DNA from 4 places in the Pradoshia sp. Z4_20 genome. Region 1 is predicted to be linked to each of the others. Evidence: riboswitches for the same ligand, from Rfam matches in the RefSeq annotation. Region 1 holds a riboswitch; each other region holds the start of a gene.
The links. Region 1 has a riboswitch for cobalamin ahead of AC4BHP_RS05280 (anaerobic ribonucleoside triphosphate reductase). Riboswitches for the same ligand answer to the same signal wherever they lie in the genome.
Positions count from the first base shown of each region.

Region 2: linked by a shared signal. The riboswitch ahead of AC4BHP_RS11470 (ABC transporter substrate-binding protein) and the one ahead of AC4BHP_RS05280 (anaerobic ribonucleoside triphosphate reductase) in region 1 are both predicted to bind cobalamin.
Region 3: linked by a shared signal. The riboswitch ahead of AC4BHP_RS16365 (FecCD family ABC transporter permease) and the one ahead of AC4BHP_RS05280 (anaerobic ribonucleoside triphosphate reductase) in region 1 are both predicted to bind cobalamin.
Region 4: linked by a shared signal. The riboswitch ahead of AC4BHP_RS06450 (ABC transporter substrate-binding protein) and the one ahead of AC4BHP_RS05280 (anaerobic ribonucleoside triphosphate reductase) in region 1 are both predicted to bind cobalamin.

Region 1 covers NZ_JBZAJD010000001.1:1,100,452-1,108,432, reverse strand. Annotated here, with positions in the region: gene AC4BHP_RS05300 (YpzG family protein) at 1-87, shown strand, start outside; gene AC4BHP_RS05295 (ribonucleotide-diphosphate reductase subunit beta) at 133-1,185, opposite strand; gene AC4BHP_RS05290 (ribonucleoside-diphosphate reductase subunit alpha) at 1,202-3,466, opposite strand; gene nrdG (anaerobic ribonucleoside-triphosphate reductase activating protein) at 3,499-3,960, opposite strand; gene AC4BHP_RS05280 (anaerobic ribonucleoside triphosphate reductase) at 3,957-5,837, opposite strand; cobalamin riboswitch at 5,969-6,150, opposite strand; gene AC4BHP_RS05275 (DEAD/DEAH box helicase) at 6,237-7,981, opposite strand, start outside.
Region 2 covers NZ_JBZAJD010000004.1:14,984-22,964, forward strand. Annotated here, with positions in the region: gene AC4BHP_RS11450 (SCP2 sterol-binding domain-containing protein) at 1-134, opposite strand, end outside; gene AC4BHP_RS11455 (acyl-CoA dehydrogenase family protein) at 248-1,465, opposite strand; gene AC4BHP_RS11460 (acyl-CoA dehydrogenase family protein) at 1,425-2,597, opposite strand; gene AC4BHP_RS11465 (TetR/AcrR family transcriptional regulator) at 2,627-3,238, opposite strand; gene AC4BHP_RS11470 (ABC transporter substrate-binding protein) at 3,391-4,356, opposite strand; cobalamin riboswitch at 4,467-4,660, opposite strand; gene AC4BHP_RS11475 (DUF6509 family protein) at 4,687-4,989, opposite strand; gene AC4BHP_RS11480 (polysaccharide deacetylase family protein) at 5,140-5,829, shown strand; gene AC4BHP_RS11485 (antibiotic biosynthesis monooxygenase family protein) at 5,936-6,268, opposite strand; gene AC4BHP_RS11490 (siderophore ABC transporter substrate-binding protein) at 6,330-7,364, opposite strand; gene AC4BHP_RS11495 (iron ABC transporter ATP-binding protein) at 7,738-7,981, opposite strand, start outside.
Region 3 covers NZ_JBZAJD010000009.1:31,634-39,614, forward strand. Annotated here, with positions in the region: gene AC4BHP_RS16340 (C39 family peptidase) at 1-811, opposite strand, end outside; gene AC4BHP_RS16345 (gamma carbonic anhydrase) at 915-1,445, opposite strand; gene AC4BHP_RS16350 (alpha/beta hydrolase) at 1,556-2,359, shown strand; gene AC4BHP_RS16355 (tetraprenyl-beta-curcumene synthase family protein) at 2,382-3,464, shown strand; gene AC4BHP_RS16360 (LLM class flavin-dependent oxidoreductase) at 3,492-4,493, shown strand; cobalamin riboswitch at 4,542-4,687, shown strand; gene AC4BHP_RS16365 (FecCD family ABC transporter permease) at 4,866-5,918, shown strand; gene AC4BHP_RS16370 (ABC transporter ATP-binding protein) at 5,912-6,703, shown strand; gene mnmM (tRNA 5-(aminomethyl)-2-thiouridylate-methyltransferase MnmM) at 6,745-7,311, opposite strand; gene mnmL (tRNA modification radical SAM protein MnmL/YtqA) at 7,301-7,981, opposite strand, start outside.
Region 4 covers NZ_JBZAJD010000002.1:95,045-103,025, forward strand. Annotated here, with positions in the region: gene AC4BHP_RS06430 (hypothetical protein) at 1-290, opposite strand, end outside; gene AC4BHP_RS06435 (hypothetical protein) at 561-1,088, opposite strand; gene AC4BHP_RS06440 (ABC transporter ATP-binding protein) at 1,183-1,980, opposite strand; gene AC4BHP_RS06445 (FecCD family ABC transporter permease) at 1,982-3,013, opposite strand; gene AC4BHP_RS06450 (ABC transporter substrate-binding protein) at 3,015-3,986, opposite strand; cobalamin riboswitch at 4,179-4,358, opposite strand; gene AC4BHP_RS06455 (amidase) at 4,503-5,999, opposite strand; gene murG (undecaprenyldiphospho-muramoylpentapeptide beta-N-acetylglucosaminyltransferase) at 6,094-7,161, opposite strand; gene AC4BHP_RS06465 (histidine phosphatase family protein) at 7,292-7,834, opposite strand.

The sequences.
Region 1 (7,981 bases):
CGCTCAAAATCACAGGTTAACGGACATACTGCAATGTCCCAAACCAATATCATTTTGAGGAGCAATGCGAAAGCTCACCGCTGGTAAGGATGCCTTCAAGCAAAAAGACGCCGTAATGGCGTCTTTTTACATTTACAGTTCATCAAATCCATTGGTATCTGTTGTTTTTGTATATTGTCTTGATTTCTGCTCAAAGAAATCCGTCTTGCCTAAATCCACTTCCTGATAGGCAACAATCCATCTTAATGGATTTTTGTTCGGAACCTCTGGAAACGGAGATCTTCCATACCCCAATTGATTGCAACGCTTATTAGCCATAAACTGGATATATTGTTCGAGCTCAGCCATCGTAATTCCCTCGATTTTATTTCCTATAACTTTATAACCCCATTCAATCTCAAGCTCTGCAGCAGTTCGGAAGGTTTCAATCGCAAAATTTTTCAATTCTTCTGTATTTGTTTCAGGATGTTCAGCCAATATTTCTTTAAAAATCTTCTCAAACAGCCCAACATGGATCTGCTCGTCTCGATTTATATAATTAATCATCGTTGAAGTTGCCACCATCTTTTGGTTTCTGGCCAAATTATAAAAGAAAGCAAAGCCTGAGTAAAAGAAGAGCCCTTCTAGGATTACATCATAGATAATCGATTTAAGCAGATTTTCAATTGTTGGGTTTTCTGTGAAATCCCGATAGCCATCAGTAATAAAATCATTTCGTTTACGCAAAATCTCTTCGGTTCTCCAATATTCAAAAACTTCATCTTGCTTGCTTTTCTGGACAATACTTGACAATACATAGGAGTAGGAATGGTTATGAATGACTTCTTGCTGCGCCAGCATAATCATCAATGCATTCAGAGATGAATCGGTCAGATAGTCGGCGACTTTACTGGCATAGTCAGACTGGATACTATCAAGCAATGCCAACAAGCCTATAATTTTTAGAAAGGATTCTTGTTCAATTTCTGAAAGATTTGGAAATTGTTTCGCATCATTCACCATATTAATTTCAAAAGGCGTCCAAAAATTAGATAGCATTACTTTATATTTAGGATATGCCCATGGATAGCGCACATCATCCCAATTTAAAATATTTGAATTTCTGCCATTAATAATACCCGTTGAACTATTCGGTGCTTCCCGATCGACTAATTTACGTTTTTCCACTATTGTTTTTGTATCCATTATATTTCCCCCATCCTTATTGGCAGCTTTCGCATTCTTCTATAACAGCGCTTGAAGTAGAACGTACATAGTATGTTGTTTTTAATCCGGTCTCCCATGCAAGCAGATGCAAGTCTAATAAATCACGTGCTTTAATATCATTACGGACATACAAATTAAACGAGATTCCTTGGTCGATATGTTTTTGACGACGTGCATTTTGGAGAATGCTCCATTTTTGGTCAATTAAATAAACGGATTTATAATACCACATTGTCTCCAGATTCAAGTCAGGTGCAGTCACTGGAATACGGTAATTCTTCTTCTCTTCGGAATATTCCCTTCTGAAAATTGGATCAATTCCGGATGTAGAACCGGCAATAATCGCAGTTGAAGAATTTGGTGCTACGGCCATAAGATAGCCATTTCGAATTCCGGAAGTATGCACTCTTTTTTTCAATTGACTCCAAGCATCTGAATCATAGCCTCTTTGGTCAAAAAAGAATCCGCTATCCCAATCAGATCCTTCGAAAAACGGATAAGCACCTTTCTCACTAGCTAAATCCACACTTGATTTAATCGTTAAATAAGCGATTTTTTCATATAAACGGTCGCAGTATTCAACGGCTTTCTCTGATTCCCAGGCAATCCCCTCAAGCGCCAATAAATGATGCCAACCAAATGTCCCAAGTCCTATAGCCCGATAATTTTTATTGGTTATGTTCGCCTGAATGACCGGGATATTATTTAAATCAATGACATTATCAAGCATTCTCACCTGTATTGCAATTAACCGTTCAAGGACATCTTCCTTTACAGCTTTAGCAAGGGAAATAGATGATAGATTACATACGACAAAGTCACCCGGTGTTTTTTCAATAATAATTTTCCCATCCTCGGTTCTTTGTTCAATAACAGTAGTTGGACTTTGATTTTGAGTAATTTCCGTACATAAATTACTGCAATAAATCATTCCTTTATGGCGATTAGCATTAGAGCGGTTGACCGTATCCCGATAAAACATATAAGGTGTTCCTGTTTCAAGCTGAGAAATCATAATCGCCTTAAACACTTCAATGGCAGGTATTTCTTTTTTGGAAAGCTGTGGATTATTGATACATTCAGTATATTTTTGTCTGAATTGGCCATCCCCCGCTTCTTCATCAAAATAATCTTCAAGAGAATACCCCATTACTTTTCTTACTTCATGAGGATCAAATAAATACCAAGTACCGCGCTCCTTGACCATCTCCATAAATAAATCCGGAATGCAAACACCTGTAAATAAATCATGCGTTCGAAAACGTTCATCCCCATTATTTAAACGCGCTTCGAGGAAGGCAAATATGTCTTTATGCCAAACATCCAGATAAACCGCAATGGCTCCCTGTCTTTGACCCAGCTGGTCCACACTAACTGCGGTATTATTTAATTGCTTCATCCATGGAATAACTCCTGAAGAAACTCCCTTAAACCCTTTAATATCACTGCCTCGCGCTCTAATTTTCCCTAAATAAACACCTATCCCTCCGCCATTCTTAGATAGATTGGCAATATCAGTGTTTGAATCATAGATACCTTGCAAACTATCATCAACAGTATCGATAAAACAACTGGATAATTGGCCATAGCTTTTCCCAGCATTAGCAAGCGTAGGAGTGGCCACCGTCATATATAGATTGGATAAGGCCCAATATGCTTCTCTTATTAATCCGATTCGCTGTTCTTTAGGCTCATTGATCATTAATGTCATGGCAATAATCATAAACCGTTCCTGAGGAAGTTCATATAAGCTTCCATGATGAGATTTCGCTAAATAGCGATCTGCCAGCGTACGAATGCCGATATATGTAAATAACTGATCTTTTAAGGGATCGATGACTGCTTCGAGTTCATTGATTTCTTCTTCTGTATATTCTTTTAGCAATGCAGGATTATATATCCCCATATCGGTCAATTGTTCAACAAGCTGTTGAAAGCTCCCATATTTCTGTGTTAGATCATATCCCCGGCTTTTTGAAGCTTTATCATATAACTGGTCTAAATAAATTGTTGCCGCTGCAAATGTCCAATCAGGCTCATCAGCAGAGATACGTTCTACGGCGCTGAGTACCAGTAAATTCACTAACTCTTCCTTGCTATAGTCAGACTTATACTCAAGTGCTGTCATGATTTTTTCTAAGTATTCCTCTGCTGAATAGATAGAAGTATAGGAATTAACACATTCCTTTATATATGTTTCTACACTTCTTAAATCTGTGACTTCCAGACTTTCATAGTTTGATTCGTAAGATACTGCCATCCTAATTTCCCCCTTATTAATTGCCGATCTATTCAAACAAAAAACTCCTGTAACGGTATAATTCTTTGATTTGAACTTCCGCGGAACGGTAAAGTTATATCCCTTTTGTCCAATTCGAATTTTCCATCAACCAATACATCACATAGAGACAATAATTTTTGATAAGATGTATTTGGATTGGAGAGAATCTCCTCTAAAGTAAAACCGCTGTAAATCCAAATATTTTTACCGCCTTCCTTCAAAAGCTTTGCCAGCTTAACTAGCTGATCTGCCTGAATAAACGGTTCCCCACCCGAAAATGTTACATCCGTCAGCGAATTGCTCATCAATTCTTTATAAATATCTTCTATGCTAATGTTTTTTCCGTTTCTTCCATTCCAGCTCTCAGGATTGTGGCAACCTTTACACTGATGAGGGCAGCCAGCAAAGAAAACGACTGATCTCATTCCTTCCCCATCGACAACACTGTCATGAATAATGTTCATTACTCTCATTGTCCATGCTTCACTCGATTCTTTTCTTCCTCAGCCTTGGCAGGATTCCATTTACTCATGTCCCCTACAAGATATCCCGTAATTCTTCTGATTCGTTCTATCTTTAACTCATCATCGTTATGGCAAACCAGGCATTGTTTTTCAATATATCCTTTGTAATTACACTGAAGACATCGATCAACCGGATGGTTAATGGACCCGTATCCTATATTGTTTTTAGCCATTGTACGAATAATCATATCCAACGCTTTTAGATTATGCTTTGGATCTCCATCAATTTCCACATACGTAATATGTCCCGCATTGCATAATTCATGGAAAGGAGCTTCCTTTTCAATTTTCTCGACTGTACGAATTGGGTAGTGAACTGGAATATGAAAGGAATTCGTATAATAGGCACGGTCCGTCACATTTTTAATAACGCCAAATTCTTTACGATCCCGTTTGACAAATTTTCCGCTCAGGCCCTCTGCAGGGGTAGCGATTAAGGAAAAGTTCATATTAAACTCTTCTGCCGCGTTATCTGCTTTCTTTCTCATAAATGATACAATTTCATAAGCCAAGTCGTATGCTTCCTCATTCTCCCCATGATGATAGCCAGTCAAGGCTTTAACACATTCCGCTAAACCGATAAAGCCAATTGATAGGGTCCCCTGTTTTAACAGCTCGCCTACTAATTGTTCTTCCTTCGCCTTTTTACTGCCTCTCCAAACACCTTGTGTATACAAAAATGAAAATTGGCTCACTTTCTTTTTTGCCTGATATTCATACCGATCAAATAACTGCCTGATGGCAATATTACAAATTTCATTTAGTTTTACGTAAAATTGTTCAATCGAATTAGATTGCAGCGCCAGTTTTACGAGGTTAATAGACGTAAAGGATAAATTGCCTCGGCCTATGCTGTTTTCTATCCCATGACGATTTCCCATAACCCTTGTGCGGCATCCCATATACGCAACCTCGGAATGATGTGTTCCATCATAATACTGATAATTAAAGTAACTATCTATAAAACTAAAATTCGGAAACAGCCTTTCCGCAGTTGTTTCAAGTGCTAATTGATAAAGGTCATAGTTTGGATCAGACTCGTCAAAATTAATACCAGTTTTCACTTTGAAAATCTGGATTGGAAATATGGGAGTTTCCCCATTACCTAAACCTGCGTTTGTAGCTAATAAAAGATTTCTAACAAGCATTCTGCCCTCTTTGGTTGTATCCGTTCCATAATTCACGGATACAAATGGAACTTGTCCGCCTCCGCGTGAATGCATGGAATTACAGTTATGGATAAATGCTTCACATGCCTGATAAACGGAACGCTCCGTTTCCTTCCATGCTGTTTGATGAAGCAACTCCTCATTCCATTCACAAGGATATTGCTTCAAACGTTTCACATGTTTTTTAAATGTTTTCTTTACATAGGGGGCTAGGTCCGCATCAAACATCGGAAACGATTGGCCGCCATGCTGCATATTTTGATTAGCCTGTATAATGATGGAAGCAAGCGCCATTGCACTGCCAATATCCTGCGGTGGTCTCATGGTACCGTGACCCGTATTAAAGCCTTTCTCAAGAAGATTCCCCAACGGAATTTGGCAGCAAGTTGTAGTACCAGTAGCATAAAAATCCAAATCATGCGGATAAAGGAGATTTTCATCAAACGCATGTCTTGCTTCATCAGAAAGTAAATTCTCCTTTGCATAATAGCGAGCACTTTCACTCGCAAACTTGCCCATTTGTCCCATTGGAGAGGAGGCATTCATATTGGCATTTTCATTGACCAACTCCAAATTATTCAGATGAACTATTTCTTCAAATGATTTTAATAATTCGTCTACTGGAGTTTCTGTCAATTTACTCTTTTCAGTAACCATTGGCTTCATAATATTTCCCTCCACGCAAAAAATCCCATTGCCTAAAATAAGCAATGGGAAAAGAAATAATAACAAGATTGAAAGACCAAAAATGCTATTTCATCCGTTCCACCCTCATTGCTCCCGATAAAGGCAAACCAGTGAAAAAGGCAGGTCTCCTGACTCATGCTTCACTTTACTCTAAGTCCTTCCCATAGATTTCTCTACAGTGGTTTACTTATTTCATCAGCATATACAGTTGCGGGTACAGTTCCGGATTTTAACCGGATTCCCTATTAAGTCGTAATACGACACCTTAAACACGTTAAACTCAATATATAGTATTTTAAATTAAAAATAATAACAACATATAGAATTATAAATCTTATATGTGAAAATAGCAACTAAAATTCCGACAATTTATTTAGGCAATTGCTGGAGAAATTGATTGATAAATGCTTCGGATTCCAATCGAATTCCAATGTATGGCGGATGAACACGTTTATTGGCTTCAAGAGGAACCCCCAACCACAATACTTTTTGGTCAAGGATGACAAATGTGAAGCTTGGCCCATTCTGAAGATGGATATCCGGATCCAAATAGGAATGGGAATCTGGAGAATACATCATCAGTCTTGTTCTTGAGTTCCTCGTCTTCACTCTTTGAACAAAATCCGATGATAACACACTGGAATTTGGCAAGGAAAGGATAATGGAAGATTGGGCTTTTTTTAAATCCTGATAGAACCCTTCCAAATTTCTTGCATAAATCCATTGTAATTTTGGATGATGGTTGGCAATCCATTTGCCTATTTGATCCATATTGACCATTTGATTCCGTTTCATTTGATATTGAACGAGCTGATGAAGAGTTTTTGTATGCGAAACTTTTGATTCTATAAACTCCACATCGCTGACATGAATCAGTTTCCCTTTTGTTCTGGTAATTGCAACATTTAACAGCCGTTCACTTTCCCTGCCCGTTAAAAGCATCCCTGCCCGATTTTGCGGATAACTATCAACACTATCAAATACCATTACTTCCCGTTCACTTCCCTGGAAACGATGGACAGTGGCCGCCAATATATCATGCAGGCCGTTCTCTTCCTCATATAGATCTTTAATTAATGTTTCCATCAATTGTGCCTGCGCACGATAAGGGGTTGCATAACCGATTGATTTACTCCCATTGCTGTAGGCTTCATGAATAACCTGAAAGGATAACAATAGATTCATCAAATTCATTCTAGAACCAGAGGAAGTGCCCGTAAAGCAGTGTTCCCCTGTGAAGCTCGTATTTAACAGTACGGAAGCACGATCTACAAAAGGTGTCTTTGAAACGATATCTTTTTTATTTATATGAACACTTGGATGATCGCCAACCAGTGAATTATAAACATATTGGTTCGTAAAAGCGGAGATATCCGGATGCATTCTCCTCTGTTCCTTTAATAAAAACAAATGAGTATGAAGTTTTCCCCCACGTGCAATATCAGCTACACCGGCACGATGGAAGATGTCCTCCTTCAGCCAGCGGTCTACAAGCTCTCCCCTCGAAACCGCAATAGGAGGTAATTGCTTAAAATCCCCACAAATAATACAACGCTTGGCAAGTGCGCCGGCAAAGGCAATTTGCGGGATAAAGGCCATACTGGCTTCATCAATGATAACTAGATCATACTCTTGTTCAAAAATACTCGGGTCCATTGCTGCTTTCGCCAAGGTAGTCCCAACAATGAAGGCATTTTTGACTAAATGAATTTCTTTTTGCCTTATTTTCTCTAAGATTCTGCCCAGTTTTTTTTCAAGGTCAAGAAGCTGCTCCGAGTCACGTACGCTAAAAAACAGAGACAGATCTTTTTTTAGCAGTTTCTTTTCTTCATTAATCGAATCCCTTTCCTTCACTAAATGTCCATCATGACTTTCCAATAATTTAGCCGGCAATATATCCCCATGCATCAGAAGACCCTCACCAGTTTGAGAGCCGTAACGTAAAATATCTCCTTCATGAAAACGATCCGCTCGTTTAACAAATGCCGTAATTTCGGCAAGCAGGACATCCACAGCCTGATTACTGTGAGAGAGAACTAATATACGTTTCTTTTTAAAATATTTATTGGCTGCCGTTCGTGCTAAAGTATACGTTTTTCCTGTACCAGGCGGTC
Region 2 (7,981 bases), on a different contig from region 1:
CCTTCTTCGGAACCGGTGATTGTGAATTGATAGCGTGTCGTAATTCCTTGAATTGGCTGAGGATCGTTTTTAAGTGCTTCCTCAATTTTTTCAAAAGACTCTCTTAATGTATAATCTTCAATTGCTTTTCCCATTTTAAAATTCCTCCCTTTATTATTAAAGGATATTTTTTTATTTTTCAGTTTTATTTAGATGCAGCATTTTTGTCCTGTCGTTTCACCACCTCCTGAACGTATTTATAAAATCATTACACACGAATACCATATGGTTCATACAGATGACGCGCAATAATTAATTGCTGAATTTGATTAGTCCCTTCAAAAATGTCATAAATTTTTGCGTCACGATATAATTTCTCGACTAGATGTCCCTCAAGACCATATGGACCGAGTATTTCCTGACAGGCTGAAGTAACCTCCAAAGCAATCTTTCCACCATAGGCCTTACACATGGCTGCTTCTTTTGCATTCGGTTTTCCCAAATCTGCTTTCCAGGCAGCTTCCCAGGTTAACAGACGAGCTCCCTGAATTTTTTGCTGCATCTCTGAGAAGAGTCTCAGGGCTTGATGATAATGATTGCCGTGCTGAGGATATTCTCTTTTTACAAAATCCAATGTATATTCATAGGACGCTCTTGCAATTCCGGTAGCCATAGCTGCGATTATGGGCCTTGTGTTATCGAATGTTTTCATAGCAACCCTGAAGCCACCTGATCCATTCGCTTTATTGACATAGGCCTCTTCTCCACCTAAAAGGTTTCCATCCGGAACAAAGCAATCCTCAAACACAAGTTCTGCTGTTTCAGAAGCACGAAGACCCATTTTTTCCGCCAATCTCGAGCATGAGAAGCCGGGTGTACCTTTTTCTATAACAAATGCCCGGTGACCAGCCCTACCTAAATTGCGGTCTACCGTAGCAAATACAACAACCCAGGAAGCTCTTTTGCCATTTGTAATAAATATCTTCTGCCCGTTTATCACATAACCGCCGTCCACTTTAACAGCTGTCGTCTGTAAACCGGATACATCAGAACCTGCCTCTGGTTCAGTCAAAGCATATGCTCCCCACTTCGGTTTCTCATCTCTGGAGAAAATGGATAAAAAACGTTCCTTTTGTTCCGGTGTGCCGCTATGCTGAACAGGCGGACCTCCAAGCCCTGGCCCGGGTAGTGTCAAGGCAATCGCGCAATCTCCCCAGCCTAATTCCTCAGAGGCAATGACTCCCAATCGATTTCCTTGGCGCTCCTTCGCTTTTTTTAAATCTTTTTTCTTTTTATCATCATTGGACTCTCCAAAAGAAGACATGCTTAAAGAAATTCCGAGTTGATTTACTTTATCCAGCCAATCATCCGGTACTTTCTTTAATTGATCGGCAATCATGGATACCGGTCGCATTTCATTTTCAGCAAACCAATGGACCACTTCCTTAACTTGACTTTGATGTGGCGTCAACTCGTATGTGATCATTACTCATCCCCCTCTCCTTACCATACATGATCCAGTTTCCTGCCCTGATTTCTAAATCGCCCTCTTGTTCAAACCAACCGACTTGTGCCTGAGCGTCCCTCATCCACTTCTCAACAGGATGGTCCTGAACATATCCATGCCCACCAAGGAGCTGTACAGCTGAATCTGTTACATATCGAAGCGATTGATGGGCTTTTTTAAGTGCCTGGATACTGTGGAAAACAGCATCAGTTTCACCTTCATCAATTTGTTTTGCCGTATATAAAACAAGATGCCTTGCTGCACCCGTCTGGATAGCCATTTGTGCAAGGTTAAAAGAAACACCCTGGAATTTTGCGATTTCTACCCCAAACGCTTTTCTCTGGGAGGTATATTCAACTGTGTAATCAAGGGCAGCTGCCATAACACCAATTTCTTTTGCAGCCTCTAACGTACGTACACGGCTCAATGATTGATCCATCCAAGTTTCAGCTTCGGCACCACTAGCCAAAATATTGTTTTTGGAAACGCTTACTTCTTTAAGCTGAATTCTCGAAAAGCCGGCACTCAATAGCCCCAAGCGATAATCACCGTCAAGCACTCTCCAAGAATGATTATTGTCTTGATCTATCCAGAACAACACCGCTTCACCATTAGTAGCAGTTCCTGCAATTAATAGATATTCAGCCTTTCTGGCATTTTTCAGCGGACTCGTTTCTCCATCAATGATGTATCCATTGTCTATTTTTTTAATTTGGAGTTTATGTTGATTGGGATAAACAAAGGCGACTGTTGGGCAAATTCCCGTTTCACACTGAGTTTGATAAAAAGAAAATGCGTTATGATCCTCTTTTAGTCGAATAAACGATGCTCCCTCCCCGGCTCCTGGAAGCCCCTGAATAGTATCAAGGTCACCATAAGCAAGCGCCTCAACAATCTGTACCTGGGAAACGAGCGGCAATTCCAGGCCACCGTATGATTCAGGCAGTTCCAAATTTAATAATCCAAGGTCACTCAACTTTCTGACCACGTCCTCACTTACACCCTGATTTTTTTCCGTTTGCCTGGCATAGGGACGGATCTTTTGAATTGCAAAATCCTTTGCTACATCAACAAATGCCTTTTCTTCCTCACTTGGTAAAAAAGAAACCAACTTTCTCCCTCCTTCATATCAATAGTTTATTAATTTGAGAGACTGCTAAATGAGCGCATGACCAATCGGTTTAATAATCTAGCAAGATATTCTACATCTGTCTTTTGGTGATTTGGTTCCCGGAATTTTTGAATGACGACCTCATTGATTGCTCCAACCATTGCCTGAGAGATGATCCTAACTTCCTGTTCATTCACATTCTCCGGAAACTCCTGGTAAGCAAAAAAAAAGATAAGATCTGCGAAACTTTTAAGTGCTTCTCGTCTGACCAGTTCTACTTCGAAAGAAACTCCGACTGATTCGAGTAAAATAAAATTGGCAACAGCCTTATTGGAAAAGCAAATTTCCAAATAGCGAAGAATTCCGGCATATGCTTTATAACCAATGCGTGGTTCCCGTAAAGCTGCAAGCTTAATCTCTTCTGCAACTTCTCCAATCAAACTTTCACAAAGTGCAACAATCAAAGTCTCTTTATTGCCGAATTGTTGGTAGAACGTTGTTTTCGAGACATGTGCATACTCAACTATGTCCAGAACTGATGTATTCTTGTAACCTCTTGTAGTGAATAATTGCAGGGCTGCATATAGCATTTTATCTCTTGCTTCGGTCGGCAGGTCATTTACATATAACATTCTTATCATTCCAATCCCATGTGTGAGTACGAATACGTATTGGTATCATCATACCTACACAAAAGGGAAATTTCAACAAAATTGTTAGAAAATTTAATTTATTTTCTTCAACAAAAAAAGAGCCTCCCAAAGTAAAATGGGCGGCTCTTAAATGAAAATGTTTATTTAAATATTTCAGGATAGATTTTTTCAGCTATCAATTGCAAGCCTTCTGTTAAACGTGGTCCCGGTCTTGACACTGTGTCATTATCTACATCATAAACCTGCTTATTTTGAACGGCAGGTACCTCGGACCAAGCTTTTCTTCCATATACCTTTTCTTCTGGATTTTCAATATAATAGCCATATGTAGTAAGAATAACATCAGGATTGCGATCAATGACTTGTTCTTCATTCATTGTTACCCAACCCTCTTGATCAGCGGCAATATTCTCTGCCTGAATGATATCAAGCATTTCGTCTATATAGGTTCCGTTAGCCGCTGTATATAAATCCGGTGAGGAAGATACTTCAATCCAAACCTTCTTCTTATCTTTTATAGCACTTGCTTTCTCTTTAATTTCTGCTACTTCTTTTTTCATATCCGAAATAATTTCATCAGCTTTGTCTGATGTTCCGGTTGCTTTAGCAATCAATTCAATTGTTCCATATGCACCATCAAACGAATTGGCGTCAGGTACGATAATAACATCAATACCAGCTGTCTGGAATTGTTTAATGGTATCCTTAGCATTATTAAAATGACTGGCAGAAAGCAATAAAAGATCCGGATTTAATTCCAACACTTTTTCAATATTGATTTCTAACCCGCCGACCTTAGGTTTGTCAGCAGCTTCTGTAGGAAAATTACAATAATCTGATACACCAATGATTTTCTCTCCAAGACCTAGTGCATAGGCCGTTTCAGTATTGCTTGGCAGCAAGGATACGATCGTGTCCGGCTTTTCCTCAATCTTGATGCTTTCTCCGGATCCATCCCTTACCTCAACAGGAAAGGCTGTGGACGTTGATTCAGAAACCTCTTTCTTCTGGTTTGAGTCATCTTCAGTTGACGAACACCCAAACATTAACATAGATAGCGTAAGCATTAGCATAAATAAAAATAAATAGTTTTGCTTTTTTAGCATAGTTATTCCCCTTTCCAACATAATAAAAAAGCCTTAGCTCGAAAAAAGCTAAGGCGAAAATCCACATTATAATAACAGGATTGGACGCCTACTTTTCCCTCCGAAAAATAGTACATACAAAAGAAAGAGCAGGTCTCCTGGCTGACGCATCAATTTACTCTGATTTACCTTCCCATGCTCTAAACAAAGAGCCGGTGGTTTACAAATCATTTCATCCGCGTATACAGTAGCGGGGGCTGCACCGGATTTGCACCGGTTTCCCTATTATCCTAATAAATAAGGCACTCTTACACTATTCAATATTTATATTTTTTATATAATCAGCTATCTTCATTCTTCTTCATATTCAACATCAGTATGTTCCCTGCAAAATTGTAAAACCATCGATAATTCATCTTCCTCAAGCTCAAAATCCAAAATACTTTGTGTTTCACTTTCTATAAACTCATATTTTGAAATTTGGTCCTGATTTTCATCCATTACATATATAACACGCAACAGAAGACCCTTATCGGTATATAGTTCATCTTCCTCGGGAACGGAAATCTCCAGTACATATTCGAACCTTTCTCCAGAAAGGATACCAAACGGGTCTTCCAGTTTCTCAACTGTATAACTTTGTATCTCGATCATCTTTATCAACCTTTCTAAAATGCTTATGTCTATTATACATGTTCAATCTCTTTATTAAACATTTTACCCAATTATTCAACTCCGTTTAGGAATATTTTTTAACAAGAATCAAAAACTATATTAAAATCACTTAATCCATAGGAGTTTATTATGCGTACTCTATCTGTTCTCACATTGCTCATTATCCAGCTTCTTATTCCATCTGAAACATTTGCAAAGACAGCCTACCTCAGTTTTGATGATGGTCCCTCAAACATCACACAGGAAATCCTCGATATCCTCAAAGTTCAGGATGTTAAGGCAACCTTTTTTGTAACGGGAACAGCCAGCCCGGGACATATGTATTTATATAAAGATATCGTAAAAAATGGACACGCTCTTGGACTGCATTCCTATTCTCATAATTATTCCAAAATCTATCGATCCAAGGATACTTTTTTTAAAGACATTACTCAACTGGAAGAATTTTTGGAAAGGGAAGTAGGCGTAAGCCCGAAAATCCTACGATTCCCCGGCGGCTCCAATAACTATGTCGCAAAACAATATGCCGGGACTGATTTAATGGATCAATTAAAGACTGAGGTAATAAAAAGAGGATATAAATATTATGATTGGAACTGCGATGCTAACGATGGATTAAATCCTCCAATTCCAGAAAAAAAATTACTTAAATTAATTATGCAAGGGGTAGGTGAAAAAGAAAATCTCTATATCCTCCTGCATGATTTTAACGGCAATACAACAATCGTGGATGGGCTTCCGGAAATCATTCGCCGTCTGAAACATAAAGGATACACCTTTAAAATAATGGATGAGTCCACACCAACTTTTGAATTTTAAAAATGATAAACAATTGCTGGCCATCATTCTGTAACGCTTCTTTTCTAACTTGAAATAAGGTTTACATTATAAAACAAACGCCCTTATTTAGGGGCGTTTTGTTTTTTTATTCGACTACAATGTAATTGCCATGTTCCATATTGATTACGTATTCCGGCTTTGGAGGCTTACCTCCGTGCTCCTTGATTTTCGCTTTATGACCAGCGATATGCTCAGGACTCTTTTCCCATGCTTTCCATGCTTCCTCTGATTCCCAGCGGATAATCATGACAACTTCTTCTTCCCCACGCGTTGTTTTTTTCACTAACAACTCCCGACTTATAAAGCCTTCACGCTGCTCAATTAACGACGGACCTTGATCTGGCTTCTTTTTGAAGCGTTCCAATACCTTGCCTGAATTGCCCTCTGTCACTATCCATTTACGAATTTGAACAAACATACCTAATCGCTCCTTATTAAAGGAGCATGCCCCACTTGAGACATGCTCCTTGTTATGAAGATTATTTTAATTCATTTAAGATTTCATCTAATTTTTCTGCTTCAGTCGTTACACCGTTACTTGAGAAGTACCAGTTAACACCGTCTAAGTAGACAATTTTGCCTTCTTTGTAAGCACTAGTTTTTTTGATAATATCATTTTCAATATCTTTTTTAATTGTTTCTACATCAGAAGCAGTACGGTCGATAATTAACAATACTTCTGGATCAACAGAAAGGATTGACTCATAAGAGAAATCAGAACCGTGGGAAGATGCTTCGATATCAGTTGTTGCTGGCTTGAAGCCAAAGTCATTATATACATATGCGAAACGTGAATCTTCACCATTGTCGAAACCGGAGATTTTCTTGTCATTGTACATCGCTACCAATGCATTTTCATAACCAGCAGCTTTTTCTTTTACTGCATCAACTTTTTCTTGTAATGAAGCTTTCAATTCTTTGCCTTTTTCTTCTTTATCAAAGATTTGAGCTGCTAAATCAACTGTTTCATATACAGCCTCTATGTAATTATCATTGTCAGAACCAATGAAAATAACGTTAGGTGTGATTTCTTTTAATTGTTCATAAAATGGTGTTTGACGACCAGAGATGAAAATAACATCCGGCTCAGCAGCTGCTACTGCTTCAAAATCGATTTGCTTTAGTGTACCAACATCGGCAACACCCTCAGCAACATATTTTTCTTTTAAATGCGCTGGCATATTTCCTTTACCGCCACCAGCAGCTACGCCTACGATTCCTTCAACACCTAATGCATCAAGTGTATCTAAAAAGCCATAATCAAGAGCTACAATGCGTTCTGGCATTTTATCTAATTTTACTTCTTCAAAAGTAGTTGTTTTACCTTCTTCGTCTTCACGAGAATCGGTTAAGGAAGATACTGTCATTGGGAATTTAGAACTTTCAGTAGTTCCTTTTTCTTCTGTTTGTTTTGTCTCAGAAGAGTCCCCTGTTGTTGACTCATCGCCTGTATTACAAGCTGTCAGCGCTAATGTTAACGCCGCCATAGCAGTTAAAATTTTCCACTTCTTCATTCTTCGTTCTCCCCCTAAATATGTACTTCAATTGAAAACGATTATCATTTTCAATCGACATTCTCATTCTAAATGAGAATCACAAAATATGTCAACACTTTTGAAGTGTTTGATAATAATTTTATTATTTCATCTGATCCAACGAGAATTAGACATAGATGACTACGTATTCTTCTCGTGATTTTCTCCCCTTAAAAAGTTAAATATCAGATAAAAAATCCTTATCGAAAGAAATACTTAACAAAAAAAAGACTCCAAAATAAAATCTATTTTAGAGTCCTCATGGAAACTTAAGTGTATGACCCTTAACTTGAACAAGATTTTGCTGCTGTCAATTGTTCCAAAAATATAAGGCCAGAATCTATTTTAGAATCTAATGTGAATTAAAGTATACACATATACGACATCCATCTTGCTCTTGTACAGGAATATGCATGTCATATACATCACGCAAGGATTCTGAGTTAATAATCTCATGCGCTGGACCGTCCTTTATCAGACGCCCATCCTTTAACGCCACTATGCGATCAGAGTATACAGAAGCAAAGTTGATATCATGCAAGACAATTACAACCGTTTTCCCTAACTCATCTACCAGCTTGCGCAGTATTTTCATA
Region 3 (7,981 bases), on a different contig from region 1:
ACGCTTTTTCAAAATCAGCGGAGGGTGCTTTTTTATTTTTAATTCCTGTTAAGGGATCGTTAAAATAAATATAATGCTGATCATATCCCGTCACTACGACAGAATGCTCCTTATAAGTAATCGATATTTTCCCATTTGGTGTTTTCCAAGTATGGAAATAGGATGGATCCAGTTTTTCATAGGCTGTATTTATGATAACCCAGACTGGCCGATTGGTTGAGAGATACTTTTTGATTTGGTTGAAATCTCCATTGGTAAAATCGATTATTTTGCCAGGCATATAATGCTCAGCAAGTTTTTTTATAGGCTTATGATACACTCCGAGGCCAGGTTTATTAGTTGAATACATATCTCCAATAAATCCATCATTAGGATCACCGTAATGGATTTCACCATTTATTTTTTTTATTTTAGCTGGATTTTTTTTTATTTGCTGGGCAAGTTTTAATTTATCAGCATCCAATCCGGAATATTGAAGAAGCATAGCCAGGCTGGTTACTTCACATCCTCTTGGGAGCTCGGGCTGCTGTTTAACGATCGGCACATCAAGAAGTACTTTATCTTTGGCAGGAGGTTTTGCAGGTCGATTATCTTTGGTAATAGAAGTTGTTAAGCTTACTGACTTATCAATCATATTATTAATTTGATGAGCAAAGGAGTAATTTGAGTTATAGACCTTCCAGCCTGTATACAGGAAAGTGCCTATCAAAGAGATAACAATCAAAATAGATAGTGGCTGATATTGACGCCATAGGACCAAAATGATTGAAATGATACTAAATAACATGAAAATCAAAATGAAAGTATTCATAATCCTACTCCTGAAATTGATTTTAAAAAGGTGTATCATTTATAGCTAAATAATAAAGGGAATGGGTATACAATAAAGAGTATACCCTAATGAGGAATGATAATTAGTTATTCTCTTTTAAAGGTTGTATACTTGAATAATAGCGTGCTTTTTCTGCGTATTCCTTATTTATTCTTTCCATGTCTTTACGATCATCATCTGTTAATTCACGAATTACTTTAGCAGGTCTGCCGAAAGCGAGTGTGTTTGGTGGGATTTTTTTACCTTGAGATACTAAACTGCCTGCACCGATGAAGGCACCTTCTCCTATTTCAGCTCCGTCAAGAATAATGGAGCCCATCCCAATCAAAGCATTTTTCTTCACATGGCAACTATGGAGAATGACTTGATGGCCTATCGTTACATTATCTTCCAGTACTAATGGGTTGTTGGGACTTTGATGGAGGACTGAGTTATCTTGAATATTAACATTTTTACCGATAATCACAGGAGCGACATCACCTCTAATGACTGTGTTAAACCAAACACTTGAATTTTCACCGATTGTGACATCACCACTGATAACTACATGATCCGCTAAATAAGCAGTTTGATCGATGGAAGGAATTTTATCTATATATTGATATAATTTCATTACAAAACCTCCGTTTTCTACTGTAAAATAGATAGTTAATAAAAGTGTACATATAAAGCGGTACAGTGTAAATAAAATAAAGCTAAACATCATACAGGAGGAGTTCATCTATGAAAAAGTGGGAAGCTGAGGGGAAAGCCTATGGTGTAATCGTGATTGTTCACGGCGCCATGGAGCATTCAGGCAGATATAAATGGTTAATTGAAAGATGGCTATCAGAAGGGTATCACGTAATTATTGGAGATTTGCCAGGTCAGGGAATGACTTCACGTGCAAATCGAGGGCATATTGATTCATTTGAGGATTATATTGATGAGGTTGATTCATGGGTGAACGAGGCTTATACATTTGGTTTGCCTGTATTCATGCTGGGTCATAGCATGGGAGGACTCATCATCATTAACATGCTTCAACTTAAAGAATATAATTTAGCGGGTATTATCCTATCTTCACCATGCTTTGGAACATTAATTCATCCTCCAAAATTACTTGAATCCATGTCAAAGGTTTTAAATCTTGTTTATCCTACATATAAAAAACCTTCAGGATTAACGGTTGAAATGGCAACGAGAAATCCAGAAGTTATTGAATTTGATTTGAACGATTCACTCTACATCACAAGTGTATCAGTCAGATGGTATCGTGAATTAATTTCAGCTATGAAGGATGCCTTTGATTTTGATGAGGATTTCCCGGATATTCCTGTTCTTGTTATGCAGGCAGGGGACGACAAAATAGTGGACAAGGCTATGGTTAGAGAATGGTTTAACTACTTTCCGGCATCCGAAAAGCATTATAAAGAATGGCCTAAGCTGTATCATGAAATATTTAATGAGCCAGAGAGAGAAGATGTATTTCTATATGCAAAGAGCTTTATTGAAGCGAGATTGCGCAATATAGGGTATATCGTTTAAGGGGTTAGGAGATGGGACACAAATGAAATTACCCACTAGTGATATCAGCTTAGTAAAGAATGTATACAGAAATGTATTTCCAGTTGTTCATCGGGAACTCGCGAGTTGGCAGGCAAAGGCAGAAAAAATCCCTAATGAAGAGCTGCGTACACAGGCCTTATCCAGTATTGCCCACAAAACTTTTCATTGCGAGGGTGGTTCTATATTAGCTCTCGCAGCAGGTGAAAAAAAAGATGATGTCATTCGATTTATTGTTGCGTATCAAACAATCAGTGATTATCTTGATAATCTATGTGACCGCAGTACCTCACTTGATCCTAATGATTTTACGCTATTGCATCAATCTATGAAGGATGCTCTTAATCCGGAGGCCCTGACGAGAAATTATTATGAACTCAGAGAGGAGCAGGAAGATGGCGGGTATTTAGTCGAGTTAGTAAAAACCTGTCAATCTGTTCTTTCAAATATGGTGCATTATCAACATATCGAGCCTTTTTTGAAAAAGCTTTGCACCTTTTATTGTGATTTACAAATACATAAGCATGTTACGTGGGAAGAACGGGTACATAGATTAGAAACCTGGTTCAATGAAAATAAACAGCAGCTTCCAGAAGGTTTGTCATGGTATGAATTCAGTGCTTGTGCAGGATCTACTCTGGGCATCTTTTGTTTAGTTTCATATGCAGTGCGTGATAATTTTACTGAACATTTGGGGAAAGACATATATGAATCTTATTTTCCTTATGTGCAAGGATTGCATATTATGTTGGACTATTTTATTGATCAGGAGGAGGATCGCCAAGGCGACGATTTAAATTTCTGTTTTTATTACGAAACGGAAGAGCAACTGATTGATAGACTTTGTTATTTTGTTGAAAAAGCCAATTTAGATGTCACAAAAATACCGGACAGCAAGTTCCACAGCATGATTAACCAGGGATTATTGGGTATTTATCTAGCCGATTCCAAGGTGAAAGACCAGTTGTCGGTTAAGCAATATACTAAAAAAATGTTAAGCCTGGGTGGCCGTTCAGCGTATTTCTTTTATTGGAATAGTAAGCTGTATCATGCGTTTAAGAGAATGAAAAAGAATAGGCGAGTCTAGCATTCAATACTAAGGGGATGGAGCAAAATGGTGAAATTAAGTATTCTAGACCAGTCACCGCGCTCTGTTGGAGAGCCTTCAGAGCAGGCACTTGCTAATACGGTCAAACTGGCAAAATTGGCTGAGGAGTGGGGATACTCAAGATTTTGGGTCAGCGAGCATCATGATAGTCAAGGCTTGGCAGGATCTTCCCCTGAGATATTGGCAACATGGATTGCTGCTCAAACAGATAAAATAAGAGTTGGAACAGGCGGTGTTATGCTGCCTCACTACAGTGCTTATAAAGTAGCTGAAAACTTCAGAGTATTATCTGGTTTAGCTCCAGGAAGAATAGATTTGGGAATCGGCAGGGCTCCTGGAGGGATGCCAAGAGCAACGCGAGCGTTGCAGGAGGGGAGAGTACAGGAACTGCATCGTTTTCCTGACCAGGTAGATGAGTTATCCTGGTATCTCTATGATCAAATACCGGAATTGCATCCTCTATATGGGTTATCGGCGACACCTACCATTACATCTCCGCCGGAATTGTGGATGCTTGGATCTAGTTCATCTAGCGCAGCTCTTGCAGCTCATAAGGGTATACCCTATAATTTTGCTTTGTTTATTAACAGTGAATATGCTGAAGAAAATATGAAGCATTACCATGAAGCATTTCGACCTACAGAGTTAGTACAGAATCCATCAGGTATGGTTACTGTATTTACAGTTTGTGCGGAATCGGACGAAGAGGCAGAATATCTGGCTGGTTCATTGGATTTATCGATGCTGTTTCTTTCACAGGGAATTATAAGAGAGGGAACACCTCACCCAAAAGAAATTCATGAAATGTCATTATCGCAGTTTGAGAAAGCTCGGATTGATTACAACAGAAGCAAGATGATTATCGGTTCTCCTAAAATGATTGGAGAAAAAATTAGAGAGCTGAGTGAACGCTTCTTTACAGATGAAATTATGCTTGTGACAATCACCCATTCATACGAGGCTAAAGAAAACTCCTTCAGATTAATTGCCAAAGAACTGTTGAAATAATAGTGGATTTGCCATTAGTCAATCAATCTATTAGAATAAGAATAAAATCTAATAAATCACTTTAAAAGTGCCTCGGTACACGAGGGTAAAAGGGAAAACGGTTCAAATCCGTTGCAGCCCCCGCTACTGTACTTACTAAATCACAAGTCTGATTTAGTAAAAGCCAGGAAACCTGCTTTTAGAGTTTTAGTACTTATTTTTCGGAGGGAAAAGTAGGCTTATTGTATTCACAGGCGTGAAAAAGTGAATCCTTAGCTCAATACCATCCTGAGCTAAGGATTTTTTATGTGTTGTAGCTTATAATCTTGTTTTAAAGTGCATGAATAATCCGAGGTTCGCCGCCAGGAGTAAAGAGGAATTGAAGTATAAGTTATGAATAATAAAAATAGAACAACCGGTATTTATTTTGGGAGTATCCTGTTTTTGCTGCTCGCTGCGTTGCTCGGCCTGTTTATAGGCAGCGTGGACATGTCATTTAAAGATATTCTTGGGATTCTCTTGAAGAACGTGACCGGCCAGGAATCCTTCTATACCGGTCCAAAAAATATAGAAATGATTATTTGGAATATACGATTACCCCGGGTATTAATCGCTTTATTTGTGGGTGCCTCACTGGCACTTGCCGGTGCTGCCTTTCAGGGGCTTTTGCAAAATCCACTCGCTGATCCATATACTATTGGAATTTCTTCCGGTGCATCGGTTGGGGCAGTGATTGTTCTATTCTTTAATATCGAATTTGCTCTTTTTGGTCAGTTCACATTGCCGCTTGTTGCAATCGTGTTTAGTTTTATAACCTTGTTTATTGTATTTGGTATTACAAAGGCAGCTAGTGTTACCTATGCAAATGAGACCATTATTTTAGCCGGTATAATTATGAATTCATTCATTGGCGCTGTGGTCTCACTTATCATTGCGCTATCCTCAGGAGATCAAATGAGGGAAGTATTAAACTGGCTGATGGGCAGTGTGGCTATGAAAAATTGGGGACACGTCAGTATATTGATTCCCTTTTTTATTATAGGAGCTTCCATAATTTTATATCATTATCGTGAACTAAATGGGATGGCTCTTGGAGATCAATCCGCTCAATATAATGGTATCGATGTGAAACGAAAGAAAATAATCATTATTATCGGGGCTGGACTATTAACGGGTGCAGCAGTTGCCGTATCAGGAGCTATTGGCTTTGTTGGACTGGTTATTCCACATCTTGTTCGCCTTCTTGCTGGTGCTGATCATCGCCACTTACTGCCATTATCCATGATTATTGGAGGTGGATATCTCGTATTGGCTGACTTGATTGCACGTACGATTATCAACCCGCAGGAATTACCAATCGGTGTCATTACTGCCTTAATCGGTGCACCTGTATTTACAATCTTACTGATTAAAGAACGCATAAAAAGAAGGAATTTGACATGTTAACCGTAGGGAGCCTCAGTGCAGGCTATCATAAAAATAAGCAAGTGCTTCAGGACTTATCTATTAAGGTTGAGAGCGGAGAATTTTTTGCTCTTCTTGGTCCAAATGGAAGCGGTAAGACGACATTGATTAAAAGTATATTGGGAAAAATGGAATATAAAGAAGGGACTTCAATCATTAATGGGAAAAGGACCTCATCCTATAAAACCGGAGAATTGGCTAAAATTGCTGCCGTGTTAAGTCAGGAACATATGGTGGGTATAGATTTTACGGTGGAAGAAATCGTACTATTAGGCAGGTATCCTTATCAGGAGAAGGGATTTTTTAATCATTACCGTAGTGAGGATTACGCAATTGTTGATGAGTGTCTTGCTCAGACAAACACGCTGAAATTTAAGTATACATACTTTTCGTCATTAAGCGGAGGGGAAAAGCAACGTGTCCTTTTAGCAAAGGCTTTGGCCCAGCAGCCAAAGCTCCTGTTTCTCGATGAACCTACAAATCATCTGGATGTAAAGCATACAATCGAATTGTTAAATTTATTAAAGAGGCTCCAGCTTCAAAATGGGCTGACGATTGTCGCCATCCTCCATGATTTAAACATGGCAGCTTTATATGCAGATAGATGTGCTTTGCTTAAGGATGGAAGGAAGGTGGCGGAGGGTGGAATAGATTTACTTTATGATGAAACATTGCTTTCATCTGTATACGAGGTAGATTTGGTAAGTCGCCCTCATCCTATTACGGGAACACCGCAGATCTTTTTTACCCCTGAGAACTTTAAATGATTATATATAAAAAGTGTGAGCATCCATAAGCTCACACTTTTTTAACGTTTTTCGATAGCGATAATAAATGGCGGATTGTTTTTTTGATTCATAAATCGGTATTCCAGCACATGGGCCGTATCCTGTGGAAGCTCTGTAACGAATTTGATTAATTCGTCACGTTCAATGTCTCCGCCGGGATGACCGTGATAGATGACAAGAACTATGATGCCTTCAGGCTCCATAATTTTGAGTAATGACGTTACAGCCTGAATCGTAGTAGGAGCGGTTGTAATAATTTCTTTATCGCCGCCAGGCAAATAGCCTAAATTAAAGATTGCGCCTGTAACAGATTTGCCAGTTGGGATAAATTCCTGTAAACGCTCATGACCTGCATGAATTAGTGTTACCCGCTCCTGAAGCTCATTTGTCATCAGTCTCTCTTCCGTTTTTTGCAAGGCAGATTCCTGAATGTCGAAGCTGTATACATGTCCATCCGGACCAGTTAAATTTGCTAAAAATACGGTGTCATGCCCATTGCCCATCGTACAATCAATGGCTATATCACCAGGTTTAACTGCTTTTTCAAGCAATAGTCTTGCGAAGGGAAGGATACGATCAAGCTTCATTTATGACAGCATCCTTACTTGGCACATAAAATTTACCTTGATAACTATTGCGACGCTTTAATTCAGCATCGATAGCATTTAATACTTCCCATTTATTAACGCTCCACATTGGTCCAACCATCAAATCAATCGGACCGTCACCGGTAATACGATGGACAATCATTTCAGGCGGAAGGATCTCCAACTGATCACAGACAAGATTGACATATTCATCTAACGAAAGGAATTCCAGCATTCCTTTTTCGTATTGTTTTACCATTGGAGTGCCCTTTAAGAGATGCAATAGGTGAATTTTAATTCCCTGTACATCCAGTTTAGCAACTTCTTTAGCTGTCTCCATCATCATTTCTGGAGTTTCAAGCGGCAATCCATTAATAATATGGCTGCAAATGCGTATACCGTGTTTCCGAAGTTTGTTTACTCCCTCTACATAGGTTGGATAATCATGTGCACGGTTTATGATATTAGCTGTTTTCTCGTGAACAGTTTGCAGACCAAGCTCAACCCACAGGTAAGTACGTTCATTTAATTCAGCTAAATATTCTACAACATCATCAGGCAGACAGTCTGGACGAGTGGCAATGGATAATCCGACTACACCTTCCTCGTTCATGACGGTTTCGAATTTTTCCCGTAACACCTCGACTGGTGCATGGGTATTTGTATAAGC
Region 4 (7,981 bases), on a different contig from region 1:
GGACTGTTAAAAATTTTAATTTCATCTATCTTTATATCAATCGGCTTCATACTCTCAATTTCAAAAATAATCACTCTTTTTTCCATATGAATTGGTTTCAGGCTTATCATATATGAAACATTTTTATCTGTTTTACCTCGAATGTTCAAATGGCCTGTTGTTATTTCTACTTTTATATCTTTTTGGCCAGACTGTCTTTTTATTAGTTGTTCTAACATTACTGGCTTAATAGGAACGGTCACTCCATTTTTACTTATTTCGTTAAATTTCTGTTTAAATTTATACAGCACGGTGGCAACACTCCTAAAGTATTTAGTTACCGGTTTAATTAAACTCAAATTTTACTTCTGCTTGTTTCTTTTAATATAACTTAATCGTAACATGGCTAGAATTACATTCCCTACTAATATGTCCTCTTTTCATCCATAAAAAAGCACGATTCTTTCTTTGGTTATGAAAGAATCGTGCTTTTCTTTTTATCAAATCATACATTCTCTCTTCATTAAAAATGGATAACAAGATCTATCTAACTCTATTATTTTAGATGTAGGCTTAAACATTCATTTCTTTTTCACAGCATATGATTTACTGACAAAAGGAATTTCCTGTATGCCGTTCACCTGATTTACATAAACAGCCATCACAAAACAAACATTTGCGAGCAATCCTAGGAAATCAAATAAGATGTCTAGCACTTCTCGCTCTTCACTAACTTTATGCAGGGCACGATAGGATTTCTTGGCCTCACTGCGTACGACATGAAGTGCGCATGCAGCGTTGCTTCCTTGCGGTAATACGAATTGTTTTACCTTTTCCCCTGTTTTCTCAACATAAAAATCATATCTATCACTCAACCACTGTAAATCTGCTTCAGTTATCGCCAATTTTCCGCGCACAGAACCGTTCACATGATAGCATAGCGCTTGAACCTTACGAAGGTCATCAATGACTGCTTGCTCTTTCTCAGTCAATAACGGGAAAACAGCTCCAAGCCTTGTGGTTAAACTATCAGTGCGAATCTCATAATCAACTAAACAGCTTTTTTCTCTCATGAATGGATAACTGGAGTAGCGCCAGTCTTTTTTCAAGGTTCATTCCTCCTTATTTAAAACTTAGGTTTTAGTATGAAATAATGGTAACTCCGCGACGCCTTCACATAGAAGGCCATCGCACATGAATTCTTCATGCCTCCCCTTTTATATCTATGGCATAAGGAATCATCTGCCTTTTTCCAAAATAGGAATCATTGTATGTATACGTATGAGTTTTAAAAATACGCATCAAGTTAAGATCCGTAATGACTTGTTCGGGTTCCCCTGCTGCAACGAGTTCTCCATTTCCCATAAGTATGAGTCGATCACAATAGCGAGTGGCTAAATTAATATCATGGATGGCCGCGAAGACAGCCTTTCCCTCTTTTACAAGCTCCCGGATGACCTCGGCAATTTGGACCTGATGATAAATATCCAGATCTGAAGTTGGCTCATCCAACAAAATAACCTCAGAATTCTGAGTGATGGCTTTAGCTAAGAAAACAAGCTGACGTTCTCCTCCTGAAAGGGATGTGATATAACGGTCTCTTAAATGATAAATTCCTGTTTGTTTCATCGCTTTCTCTGCCAATTGATTATCATCTTTTTGTGAGAATTGCCATTTCTTCCGATGCGGATGCCTTCCCATAAGTACTACCTGACTCACTGTAAATTCATAGTCAAGGACCGTGCTTTGTGGCATATAGGTGATTGCTTTGGCCACTTCAAGAGTAGTCATCTCAGAGAGAGCATGATTCTTAAAGGCTATTGACCCTGCAGGTGGCTTTAGCAATCCTGCCATTAAGCGCAGTAAAGTAGATTTTCCGGTACCGTTCGGACCAATCAAGCAGGTAAATTGGTTAGTTTCCAAAGAGATATCCATTGCTTTTAAAATCACCTGTTTGCCACGGCTAAAGCTGAGTTTCTCCGCATTCAAAATAGCTGTCATCTCAGATTTCCCCCTTCTTTTTATTTTTTAAAATTAAATAAAGGAAAAACGGAGCGCCAAAAAAAGCTGTAATAATACCGATTTGAATCTCAGCAGGCCTAATGGCCAAACGGGATATTAAGTCAGCAAGAATCAAGAAACTCGCTCCCCCTAAGACACTAGCCAGTAGTAAATTTCGATGCGAGGGCCCAATGATCATACGGATCATATGAGGGACAATCAGACCAACAAAACCGATGGCTCCCGTTAATGAGACACTCATTCCAGTTACTAATGAAGCAGTAATTAACAATAGATTACGGGTGCGCTGAACGGAAATCCCCATATTCTGGGCCTGCTCTTCACCCAGCAGAAAGATATCTAAGTCGTTGGCATGGTACAAAAAGACACAAATCGAAAATAAAACAGGAACAGTTAATATTTGTACATGACTCCAATCACGCCCGTTTAAGTTCCCCATCATCCATTGGACAATCTGCTGCATCACTCCTGCATTCGAAAAAGAGATTAGCAGAGAGGTACAGGCTGATAAAAAAGAACTAATCGCAATACCCGTCAGCAGCAATGTCAGTACTGAGGTCCTTCCTTGATTGGTCGCAATCATATAAATTGCAAACAAAGTCAATGCAGCCAGGATAAAGCCCATTAATGGGACGAAAAGAGAATGGATCGCGGCCAAACCAAAATAGATGGCCAGTACACCTCCGAATGCTCCACCTGATGAAACACCAATTATGCCGGGGTCAGCCATCGGGTTGCGAAACACACTTTGCATCACGACTCCCGATATTGCCAAGGCTGCCCCGACTAATCCAGCCACAACAACCCGCCCCAGGCGAATCTGCACAAGGATTGTTTCATACATTGGGTTATAGTCAAACTCTATAAATGGAAGCAGTGAGAGTAATACTTTCACAGTTTCCGTAAATGGAACGATGACCCCGCCATACATGGTTGCTAAAAGTAACGATACGAGCAAGGAACAAATCAGGATTCCAAAAATAAGAACCTGTTTAGACTGTTTACAAACCATATTATTCTCCATATAAAACTTGATAAATATCTTCTGCTCCCTCAATCACAAAATGGGAAGCCGTTGTTAAATTTGCGCTTTCTATCACATGCACTTCATTATTCTTAAAGGCTTTAAGATTTTTAAGTGCCGGATCCTTTTGCCATTCCTCGACGAATGTTGCTTTTGAACCGTCATACTGCCAATCGCTTGTAATAATCACATCTGGATTTATCTCAACTAATTTTTCCTTTGAAAGATTTGGATAATCAGGATACTCTTCACCGGTAATGCCCGCTTCTGTAATGGCATTTATCCCGCCTGCTAAGGTGATGATTTCTCCTATTGTAGTATTCTCAGTAACTGAAGAATTTTGCTGTGTCCAGTAAACCACTCGTTTTTTATCTGTTTGTGCTTTTGCTTTCGTTTGTAAATCTGACATCCTCTTTTTGACATCAGCTATGATTTCTTCTGCTTTATCTTCCTCGCCAACAATGGTACCAACCTCCATTAGACCATCCAATACACCTGATATAGAGGAATCATCTTTAAGTTGGTAGGTGGTGATGTCTGCAGCATCAATTTGTTTAAGAACCTCAGGATCTACATAGGAAGGAATCAGCACTAAATCAGGCTGAAGTGACAGCACCAATTCAGATGTGACTGATTCAATTTTTGTATCAATTCCATCTGTTAGATCTGCTACATTCGAAATCCCTGAGTCTGTAGACATTTTCGTTACCGCGGCAATCCGCTCCTCATCAACCAAAGGCAATAAATATTCATCAATAGCCAATGTGGTCGAAACAATCCTTGAAGGTTTTTCTTTAAGGGTCACCTCTTCCCCACGACCGTCTGTTAAGGTTTTCGGATACTCACTTGTTTCCTGGTTTGTTTCTTTTTCCTGGTTGTTTACTGTCTCATCATTTCCGCATGCAAACAATGCAAAAACGGATAAGAACACCAAAAGTGATAAGCTTGCAATCTTTTTCATCTCACTATTCTCCCTTTTTCAAAATTTATTTATATTTAGCGAATTTACGCTGAAATATTAAACATAAAAAAGCCTGTCTTCCCGATTAAGGAAAACAGGCTTGATTCATGCACAGACAAAAAAACGCTGTCAAAATCAGCGCAAAGACACAATCATCTCTACGTTCGCCATCCCTTTTCCCACCGAAAAGTAAGCAATACACATTCATAAGCAGGTTTCCTGACTCTGAGCTTCACTTTACTCTCACACCTTCCCTCTTTTAAAGGTGGTCACGTGATTTCATCAGCTCTTACAGTAGCGGGGGCTGTTCCAGATTTACACTGGATTCCCTTTTACCTCACAAAAGTGAGCACTTATGATTGTTTTAAATTTTCGTACTATTAATATATCATGTTGAAAATGTAAACGGAAGATATTTTTGATATATAGGAATTCACATAAATTTAAACAAGTGAAATGACTGTTCTAATTGACCAACTGAATTACACGCATCTTCTAGTCGATCTATCACTTTTATCACCATCCAATATATGGATTCCCTTTCTGTCCAACCCATATATCGGATTGCTCTAACAACGCTCCTATTTTAAGAAGCCAATCTTCCCTTCCCTTTGGAGCCATCAATTGCACTCCAAGGGGTAAGCCAGAATCTGTCATATGAACAGGCAAGCTAATCGCAGGCTGTCCGATGATGTTCGCCAACTGTGTAAAAGGCGTATACGTTAAACTTGGTTTAAACATTTCATAGACCATTGCTAACTGTTCAGAGGGTTTTAGTTCATTTACTTTCAATAACTGCAAGCTCTGTTCATCCGTATGCGTCAATTCGCCCACCTTTGGAGCTGAGAAAGCTGTTGCCGGCGTCAAATACAAATCATAATCCTCATTGAACCTGGCCATTTGTGCAGCTGCCGTATCCCATTCAGCTAAACTGCGTGTAAATTGAACAGCTGATACATTCTGCCCGGCAGTTCTGAGTACCCATGTGACTATCTCTATATCATTAACGGTAATCGGCCGTCCAATGGCTTCCTCAATGGACAGTATATCTGCTGCCATTTCTCCGCTATTCATAATATAGTAATTTTCCATAAGGCGGATTCCATCTACCCCATTATCACATTCTTCAACGGTGAACCCTGCCTGTTCCAGCCATTTGACTGTCTTATGTACCGCTTCTACAGCTTCTTCACTAACGGGTGTTCCCACCGGAGACTTTGTGGAAAAAGCAATTTTAAACCTTTCTTTCAATGGATTCGAAAGCTCCTTCAAATAGCTCCCATTATATAAAGGTACCTGAAAGGCAGTATCCGGCTGAATGATTTGCAAGGCATCCAGCATAGCTGCACTATCACGAACCGTTTTGGTTAAGGCAAAATCTACCGCAGCTCCATGCCATTGGCGGCCCACACCTGGACCAACGGGTGTCCTTCCCCTTGTTGGCTTCAAGCCTACTAATCCAGTGAATGATGCCGGTATACGAATAGAGCCGCCGCCATCACTGGCACCGCTAATTGGGACCATACCTGAAGTTATACTGGCTGATGCTCCGCCGCTTGATCCACCCGATGAATGCTGCAGGTTCCATGGATTACGTGTCGCTCCATATACAGCTGGCTCAGTAATATTTTTCAGACCAAACTCCGGAGAACTCGTCTGTCCAATAATGACAAATCCTGCCTCACGAATTTTTTTCACAAAATTAGAATCCCGTTTAGCAATCCGATTTACATGTAATTTTGAACCCGCTGTAATCGGTTCGCCTTTAATAGATTGTGATAAGTCTTTTAATAAGATAGGTACTCCTGCAAAAGGTCCGTATATAGATTCAGACTTTCCAGTTTCCATCATTGCCTTTTCGAATCTAGTTCGAACAACTGCATTTGTTTTAGGATTTAGTTCATTTATTTGTTCAAATGCGTCCTCTATTAATTCTATTGCGGATACTTGTTTTTCCTTTACAAGCTTCGCTAACCCAAGTCCATCATATTGGGTATAACATTTAAGATTCATTGCTCCGACACTCCTACTTTTTGGCTACAAATCCTGTTTAGTGTTCTGTTTTAATGCTTTTTTCGTATATAGAATAATACTTATCATTTCAACATTAAATTTTATAGGTATCAATCAATTCATACAAGCGTTCCAGTCCATCTTCTTCCTCAAAATTGTTCATTTTATCGATAATCATCTGTTTGTTTTTAAATATAGTTTCTACCTTATCAGCTAACGTGTTTAACGAAAGCTCATCCTCTTCAATAACATAGGCAAAACCCTGCTTTTTAAATGATTCAGCATTCATGATTTGATCGCCTCTGCTGGCTTTCCTTGATAACGGGATTAAGACCATTGGAATTTTTAAACTTAAAAATTCAAAAATGGAATTTGAACCGGCCCTTGAAACAGCCACAGCTGTCATAGCCAATATATCTGCCAAGCCTTGGTTAATATATTCAAACTGAGCATATCCATCACGATGTAGGGTGGAATCTACCTTTCCTTTTCCGCATAAATGAATGACATTAAAGGTTTTGAGCAATCGATCCAAGTCCTTACGCACAGCCTTATTCACTGCTTCAGAACCCTGACTGCCTCCCATGATCAATAATCCAGGTTTCCTTGTATTAAATTGGCATATTTTCATTCCAATCGATGGGTCACCCTGACGCAGTTCATCTCTTACGATGGGCCCTAAGAAAAAAGACTTTTCTGCAGGAATATGATTTTTAGCCTCCGGAAAGGTATAACAAATTTTTTGAACAAAAGGCAATGATAGCTTATTGGCCAACCCTGGTGTAATGTCTGACTCATGCGAAATGATCGGTACTTTTCTACTCGCCGCAGCAAGAATGACAGGAACGGAAACAAAGCCACCTTTTGAAAAGATTATGGACGGCTGTAATCGCTTAATAATCTTTCTTGATTGCATAAAGCCTTTCAAAATATTAAAAGGGTCTTTTACATTTTTTATATCCATATATCTGCGAAGTTTACCTGTGGATATTGGAAAATAAGTGACACGATCAAACTCCTTTATCAAAGAGACTTCAATTCCCTCTTTAGATCCTATATAGTAAATCTCCCAATCCCTTTCAATCAAATAGGGAATGAGCGCCAAATTGACAGCAACATGCCCAGTTGATCCCCCACCTGTTAAAATGATTCTTTTTTTCATTTTATAAACCTCCGACAAATTTAAACGAGTCATGGAAAGTAACCATTAATATGTATGCTAAGACATGAAATCTAAATTTTATTCTCTCCTATTCACCTTGCTAATCAAAAACGGAGATGTCATCAGTGACTTACTTCCACACCCTTGTGATATTGCTTTGATCCTCATCTATCTTTAAACAATACACATCCGGATTAGTCAGACCCAACCAAGTTTCGTAACCAAAGGATTCATCCAGATGATTTAGGATTAAAGTCAGTAAGTTACCATGTGTTACGATTAATATATTGAGATTCTCGCTATCCAATGCCTCCTTTATTACAGTAAAACCTCTTTTAGCAGCCTCATTGCTGGATTCTCCTCCGGCTAATTTAACATCACGTTCCAAAAACGATTGGTATAATCTATTTTTCCAATCAGGTAAATCATGTCCAGATAAGATCCGTTCCTTTAAACGATCATCATATTCGAGCTGTATATTCTTTTCTTCAGCAATTGCTTCAGAAGACTCAATTGCCCTTTTATATGGACTGCAGACTATACGCTCTATTGAAATAGAGTTAAAAAAATCAGCTAGTTCCCTCGCCCGTATTTTCCCTTTTTCTGTTAAATCACATTCAGAACCCTGTCCGGTAGCCTCACAATGTCGAACTAAATATATGTATTTCAACACGACACTCTCCTACTCCCTATAAATTTTATTTACTATATTCTACCATATAAGGAATTCCATTAGAGCTTTGGTTAGTACGTCATCCTATTGTTGATAGTTAAATAAAAAATAAGTACCATTAAAATATAGAAATATGAATTCTTAAAA